Linked DNA regions of Phytohabitans rumicis. The protein of the gene in region 1 interacts with the protein of each later gene in a pairwise test. Links are inferred from orthologs where the notes say so. Each region holds a gene or a part of one and is shown in the gene's direction. Other genes may lie near its edges.

The links. The genes of interacting proteins can lie anywhere in the genome.
Region 2: the proteins of Prum_RS06360 (region 1) and hemL interact in binary tests that used the Escherichia coli proteins (3 or more experiments, as listed by UniProt). The link is inferred for Phytohabitans rumicis from one-to-one orthologs.

Annotation. Positions count from the first base shown.
Region 1 is NZ_BLPG01000001.1:1,557,735-1,561,337, forward strand. The notes cover bases 132-3,071. They hold Prum_RS06360 (FadR/GntR family transcriptional regulator), read left to right. Parts: upstream 132-1,216; coding sequence 1,217-1,927; downstream 1,928-3,071. Other genes in these bases: Prum_RS06355 (alpha-L-fucosidase), read right to left, coding at 132-1,004; Prum_RS06365 (STAS domain-containing protein), read left to right, coding at 2,069-2,434; Prum_RS06370 (glycoside hydrolase family 10 protein), read right to left, coding at 2,497-3,071. Also shown: more of Prum_RS06355, read right to left, coding at 1-131; more of Prum_RS06370, read right to left, coding at 3,072-3,603. UniProt on the Escherichia coli protein: Transcriptional activator of the glcDEFGB operon which is associated with glycolate utilization, and encodes malate synthase G and the genes needed for glycolate oxidase activity. Also negatively regulates the transcription of its own gene.
Region 2 is NZ_BLPG01000001.1:4,082,995-4,086,614, reverse strand. Bases 530-3,486 are described here. They hold hemL (glutamate-1-semialdehyde 2,1-aminomutase), read left to right. Parts: upstream 530-1,337; coding sequence 1,338-2,636; downstream 2,637-3,486. Other genes in these bases: Prum_RS18065 (TlpA family protein disulfide reductase), read left to right, coding at 3,280-3,486; Prum_RS18070 (histidine phosphatase family protein), read left to right, coding at 2,633-3,283; Prum_RS18080 (STAS domain-containing protein), read right to left, coding at 919-1,236; Prum_RS18085 (AfsR/SARP family transcriptional regulator), read left to right, coding at 530-953. Outside these bases: more of Prum_RS18085, read left to right, coding at 1-529; more of Prum_RS18065, read left to right, coding at 3,487-3,620. UniProt on the Escherichia coli protein: Aminomutase that catalyzes the transfer of the amine group on carbon 2 of glutamate 1-semialdehyde to the adjacent carbon 1 to form 5-aminolevulinate.

The DNA of each region.
Region 1 (3,603 bases):
CCGTTCTTGCTGACCCGGTCGATCAGCGAGTGCAGCATCGCCTCGAGCGAGTAGTAGCCGATGCCGACCGTGTAGCACCAACTGGAGCTGGAGATGCTGTCGTCGGTCAGCCAGTACGGGACCTGGACGCCGGCCGGGCCGCCCCGCTCGTAGTCGAAGACCGAGCCGCGGTTGTTCAGGCCGTCCTTGTAGGTGGCGACCACGTCCTTGTTCCAGGCGACCGCCTGGTTGAAGTAATAGGCGAGGAAGTTCAGCCGCCGCGACTCGTCGATCCGGGGCAGGTTGAAGTCCTGCCAGATGATGTCGGGCTGGTAGCCGTCGATGACCTCGCGGAGCTTGTCGTACCAGAGCTGCTGCTGCTCGGCGCCGCTCAGCTGGCCGTACAGCTTGCGCAGGCTCGCCGTGGGCTGCCCCGGCACCCGCTCGTAGAAACCGGTGAAGTTGTAGGCGTGGTGCAGCGACACGATCAGCTTCAGACCCTTGGCCCGGATCGCGTCGGCGTGCAGGCGCAACAAGTCGAGCCGTGGGCCGGTCGCCACCGAGTTCCACTCGTTGACCCGACTGTTCCACATCGAGTAGCCGTCGTGATGCTCAGCCACCGGCCCGGCGAACCTCGCGCCCGCGTCGGCGAACAGCTGCGCCCACTCGTTCGGATCGAAGGCGCCACCCGCCGACCGCAGCCGCGGCGCGAACTGCGTGAACCGGCCCGACCTGTCGTTGGCCCCGTTGATGAAGTTGTGGTACGGCCACGCGGACGGCTCACCATAGGCACTGCGATGGTGGTTGTTCTCCGCCGAGCCGCTGAAGTACATGTTCCGCGGATACCACTCCTTCACGAACGCCGGGACGCTGAACACACCCCAGTGGTAGTAGATGCCGAACTTGGCGTCCTGAAACCACTCCGGCGCCGGCGGGTGCTGGTCGACCGACGCCCAGGTCGGTGTGTAGCTGGAGGGCCCGTCGGTGGCGAAGGCGACACCGCCCCTCCAGAGGCCGGTGGCCATGGCGGCACCGGTCAGCCGGCCGCGGCCACGAGCCTGCGCCGTGTGAACGTGAACATTGACGAGGACATCGCGAGTGGATCCTCTCGAGATGGGTGCCCGGTGGCGCAGGAGCGCCAGACATCAGGGCAGGTGAGGTGAGATAAGCTGACTCGGCCCGCGGGGGAGCTGCCGGTTCGTGTCGCACCCTGGGACCGACGTAGGGAATGGGTGGCATGTCTCGCGCCGACGTAGTGATCGACAGCATCAAGCGGATGATCCTCGACGGGGTGTTCCGCCCGGGTGACCGGCTCCCCGTCGAAAAGGACCTCGCCGAGTCGCTCGGCGTCTCCCGCGGCTCGCTGCGTGAAGGGATCTCGGCACTGTCGATTCTTGGCGTGGTCGACACGCGCCAGGGAGACGGCACCTACGTCACCAGGCTCGACGTGGCGCAACTGCTGGCGCCCATGGGCTTCGTCGTCGACCTCGAGGGCAGGGGCGACGCGCGGCATGTCCACGCCATCCGTCGGGTGCTGGAGTGTGAGGCGGCCCGGTTGGCGGCGTCCAGGATCACCGACGAGGCGCTCGCGGAGGCGCGCGGGCTGCTCGACGAGGCCATCCGGATCGCTGGCGAGACGCCCCACGACCATGAGCGGGTCATCGAGATCGACATCCGGTTTCACCGGATCATCGCGGCGCACACCGGCAACCCGGTGCTGGTCGGTCTGATCGACGCGTTCGCGGGCCGCACGGTGCGCGCGCGGCTGTGGCGCAGCCTGCACGAGGAGGGTGCCGACCTGCGCACGCACGGGGAGCATCTGGCGATCTGGAAAGCGCTCGCCGCGCGCGACCCCGAGCGGGCGCGGATCAGGATGGCCAACCATCTGATCGGCGTCGAGGAGTCCCTGCACGCCTTGCCAGACGATCAGGCGCGCGCGAGGGGCTGACCACCACCCCGTCGATAGGTCAGATGATTCGGGCCTCAAACTGAGGCAACTTCCTAGCCACATACGGTCCAACGTCGACGGTTGACACGATAGATCTAATCTTTGTAGATTGCAGAACCTCGATCCCTTGGGCGGCCGTCGATGGACCATCGATCGTTTCGTGACCGGCAACTGTCGTATCACGTCGAGGTATGTGCGGACGGTGTACATCTGATCGTCTCCGGAGACCTCGACCACCACACGTGCGACGTCTTCGACTGCGCGGTGCGCGCCGTGCTCACCGGCGCCCCGGGCTCGCTCGTCCTGGACCTGACCGCGGTGCGGTTCATCTCGGCGCAGGGCACCGCGGCGCTCGTCGACGGCTTGCACCGCGCGGCCGGGATCTGTGCCGCCGTCGCCATGCTGCCCAGCCCGGCAGTGCGGCGGCGACTCGAGCTGCTCGGCCTCGACCTGGCCGTCGGCGGAGAATCGGTGGACGAGACGGAGCCGCCAGCGGCGTCCGCTTAGGACCATGGCGCCGGTACGGGGCTTGCCCACCCCGCACCGGCTTTCCCCATGGAGGTGGTGGTTCAGCTCGCGGCGCAGAACGGGTTGAGAACACCTGCTGTGCCGGTTGCCTGGAAGCCGAACTCCGTCGACTGGCCGGCGGCGGCGCGACCGTTGTAGTCCACATTGGTCCATTGGACCGTGCCGGTGTTACCGCTACGGTTGGCGCTCCACGCGCCGGTGACCGTGGCGCCGGACGGCAGGGCGAGCGTGACCCGCCAGCCGTTGATGGCCGACGACCCAGCCGTGACGCGTACGTTCGCGACGAAGCCGCCGTTCCACTGGTTCACCGACACGGTGGCGGTGCAGCCGCCCGGACCGATCGTCGGCGGTGTCGTCGGTGGGGTGGTGCGCGGTGAGGTGTTCGGGGTGGTCGGGATCGGGTTGCCCTGGTTGAGCTCTCGCAACACGGCGTCGTAGGCAGGCTTCTTGTTGCCCGCGCAGTCGAACAGCAGGGCGTTGTCCGAGCCGCGCCAGGAGTCACAGTCCCGCACACCCCACACCGTGATGCCGGTGCACCGCGAGACGGCCAGGCACGAGCGCGCGACCGTGGCGTAGATGTTGGCCTGGTTGCCGCCTTGCATGACGTCGAGTTCGGTGATCTGCACGTCGACGCCGAGGTCGGCGAACCGTTGGAGGTTCGCCTGGTACGACGAGTCGATGCCGGTGCCGAGGTGCGACTGGAGCCCGACGCAGTCGATCGGCACCCCGCGGGACTTGAAGTCGCGGACCATGTTGTAGATGCCGGTCGACTTCGCGTTGATCCCGTCGGTGTTGTAGTCGTTGTAGCACAGCTTCGCGCCCGGATCCGCGTTGCGGGCCGCCCGGAACGCCGCCTCGATCCAGTCGTTGCCGGTGCGCTGCAGGTTGGAGTCCCGCCGGCCACCGCTGCCACCATCGGCGAACGCCTCGTTCACCACGTCCCACGCGTAGATCTGCCCCCGGAAGTGGGCGGCGGTCTGGGTGACATGGTTGATCGCTGCGTTCCGCAGGTCGCCGCCGGACAGGCCCTGCGCCCACCCGGGCTGCTGGGCATGCCACAGCAGGGTGTGGCCGCGCACCGACATGCCGCGGGAACGGGCGTGGCTGACGATCCGGTCGCCAGCGCTGAAGTTGAACCGGCCCTGCTG
Region 2 (3,620 bases), 2.5 Mb from region 1 along the record:
TCGCCCTGTACCGGTGCGGCCGGCAGGCCGAGGCGCTCGCCGCGTACCGGGAGGCCCGGGACTTCCTGGCGGACGAGTACGGGGTCGAGCCGGGCGAACAGCTACAGGATCTGCACCAGCAGATCCTCCGGAGCGATCCAGGGCTGTCCATGCCGATGAGCCCGGCACCGCCCGGGTCGCCGGCACCGCCACCGTTGCCGCCATACATGCCACATATGCCGTACATGCCGTACGCCCCGGGCCCGCCGTCTCCGCAGCTACCCGCCGCCAAGGAGCTGCCGGCGTGGGCCCGGTTCGGTGCGGTGCTCGTGCCGGTGTTCAGCGCCGGCTCGCTGACCTGGATGCTGATGGCCGCGTTCGCGGTGCACCGCCGCAGCCGCGTGCTCGGCGTGCTGGCCGCCGGCTACCTGGTACTAGCCGTCGCGGGCTGCCTGCTCTTCGGCGCGGACGAGGATGCGTTCACGCTCCGGTCCGACATCGGGATGTTGATGCTCATCGTGGTGTCGCTCGGCGGTGCCGTGCACGCGGCGATACTCCAGGTCATGCCGCGGCGGACACGCCTCGACCCGGACGCCGTCCGCACGGTCGAGCAGCGGGTACGCCGCCAACAGGCCCGCGAACTGCTCTGGTCGCACCCCGGGATCGCCCGTGAGCTGCTCATCGGGCGGCCCGACCTGCCGGGGTCCTTCGACGACGGCGGTCTCGTCGATATCAACGGCGCACCGGTGCACGTTCTCGGGGCCCTGCCCGGTATCCCGGTGCAGACCGCGCAGATCATCGTCGCGGACCGAAGCCTCCGGGGCGAGTTCGCCTCGGTGGAAGACCTCATCGCGCGGGGCTTGCTGCCCGCGCCGGTCGTGCAGGAGCTGCGCGACACATTGATCGTCGTGCCACTGACGGCGTCGCGGGACGGGGGTGTCAGCGCACCATCAGCGCGGACCGCAGGCCCGTGATATCCAGCACACGCTGCAGGAAGTCGCCGACGTTGGTCAGCATCAACACGCTCTGCGCGCGGCTGGCCTTGCGGCTGAGGACGACGAGGGTGCCCAGCCCTTGAGAGTCACAGAACGTGACGCCCGCCATGTCGAGCACGATGCGCGTGGGCGGCTCGGTCAGGACGTCGCTGACAGCGTTGGAAAGCCGGGCGGCCGTGAGCATGTCGATCTCGCCGGCGAGCTTGAGTACCGTCTCGCCGGGAGCCCGTTGCACCGCGATGGACAACTCCGGACGTTCCACATCCATCAGCCTATCGTGATCTAGCTGGACATGCCCGGCGAGGCATCGCAGGTCGGGGGCCGTGACAGGCTCTCAGCTTGCGCTGACAGAATGGCTGCACCGTGACCAAGACACCTGCTTCCGACGCCCTCTTCACCCGAGCCCGGGCCATCGTGCCGGGCGGGGTCAATTCTCCCGTGCGCGCCTTCCAGGCGGTAGGGGGAACTCCCCGCTTCATGGTTAGGGGTAACGGTCCGTGGTTGTTCGACGCGGACGGCAACCGGTACGCCGACCTCGTGTGCTCGTGGGGCCCGCTGATCCACGGCCACGCCCACCCCGAGGTGGTCGCCGCCGTGCAGGCTGCCGCCGCCAAGGGCACCAGCTTCGGCACGCCCACGCCGGGTGAGGTGGAGCTCGCCGAGGAGATGGTCGCCCGTACGCCGATCGACCAGGTGCGCCTGGTCAACTCGGGTACCGAGGCGACGATGTCGGCGATCCGGCTCGCGCGCGGCTTCACCGGCCGCTCGAAGGTGGTGAAGTTCGCCGGCTGCTACCACGGCCACGTCGACGCGCTGCTGGCCGCGGCCGGGTCCGGGGTGGCGACCCTCGGGCTGCCCGACTCGCCCGGGGTCACCGGGGCGGCGGCGAGCGAGACGATCGTGCTGCCGTACAACGACGTGGCCGCCGTGGAGGCTGCCTTCGCCGCGGACGGTGACCACATCGCGGCCGTCATCACCGAGGCCGCGCCGGGCAACATGGGCGTGGTCGCCCCGCGCGACGGTTTCAACCAGGCGCTGGCCGCGATCGCGCACCGGCACGGCGCGCTGCTGGTCCTCGACGAGGTGATGACCGGGTTCCGGGTCGCCCGCGGCGGCTGGGCCGCTCTCGACCCGGTCGACGCCGACCTCTTCACGTTCGGCAAGGTCATGGGCGGCGGCCTTCCCGCGGCCGCCTTCGGTGGGCGGACGGAGATCATGGGCCGCCTCGCCCCCGCCGGGCCGGTCTACCAGGCCGGCACGCTCTCCGGAAACCCGCTCGCCTGCGCCGCCGGGCTGGCCAGCCTGCGCCTGGCCGACGACGCGGTCTACCGCCGCCTCGACGAAACGGCCGCCGCCGTGGGCAAGCTCGCGAGCGAGGCGCTGAGCGCCGCCGGGGTCCCGCATCGGCTCTCGTACGCCGGGAGCATGTTCTCGATCTTCTTCACCGACGCCGACGTGGTCGACTACGACAGCGCCAAGACCCAGGACGTGGCCGCGTTCAAGGCGTTCTTCCACGCGATGCTGGACGGCGGGGTCTACCTGCCGCCGAGCGCGTTCGAATCGTGGTTCGTATCCACCGCGCTCGACGACGAGGCGTTGGAGCAGATATCGGCGGCCCTGCCGGGAGCGGCGGCCGCGGCGGCAGCGGGGAGCAATACATGACGAGCAGCACCGTCGTGCACGTGCTTCGGCACGGGGAAGTACACAACCCGGACAAGATCCTGTACGGCCGGTTGCCCGGCTTCCGCCTCTCCGAACTGGGCGGGCAGATGGCCAAGGCGGCGGCGCAGGCGCTGGCCGACCGCGACATCGCGTACGTGGTGGCCAGCCCGCTGGAGCGCGCCCAGGAGACCGCCGACCCGATCGCCGCGCAGTTCGGGCTGCCGGTGGCGGTCGACGAGCGGCTGATCGAGAGCGCCAACTGGTTCGAGGGCAAGCGGGTCTCGCCCGGCGACGGCTCGTTTCGCGACCCGCGCAACTGGTGGGTGCTGCGCGACCCGGTCACCCCGTCCTGGGGCGAGCCGTACAAGCAGATCGCCGAGCGGATGTTCGGCGCGCTGCACGCCGCCCGGGTCGCCGCCGAGGGGCGCGAGGCGGTCTGCGTCTCGCACCAGCTGCCCATCTGGACCCTGCGCCGGTACGTCGAGCGCAAGCGGCTGTGGCACGACCCCCGCAAGCGCCAGTGCGGGCTGGCCAGCCTCACGTCGTTTCACTTCGAAGGCGCCAAGCTGGTCGGCATCGGGTACTCCGAGCCGGCCGCCCATCTCGTCGCGATGTCACCGGGTGCCCGGACGGCCAAGGGGGCCTGATGCTGCGGCGCCTCTCGCTAGTCCTGCTCCTCCTCAGCACCGCGCTCGCCGCCTGTGACGGTGGCGGGAAGTGGGAGGACGACTGCGAGACCACCGCTGGCGTCATCGAGTGCGCGCCGGACAAGCGGCCGCCCGCACCCGACCTGTCCGGCGAGCTGCTGGAGGGCGGCAGCTACAACCTCACCCAGGACCGTGGCACGGTCGTCGTGGTCAACTTCTGGGGTTCGTGGTGCTCGCCGTGCCGGGCCGAGATCGACGACCTGGAGCAGACGTACCAGGCGACGAAGGGGCAGGGCGTCACCTTCCTGGGCATCAACGTGCGGGACGACCGGGACAA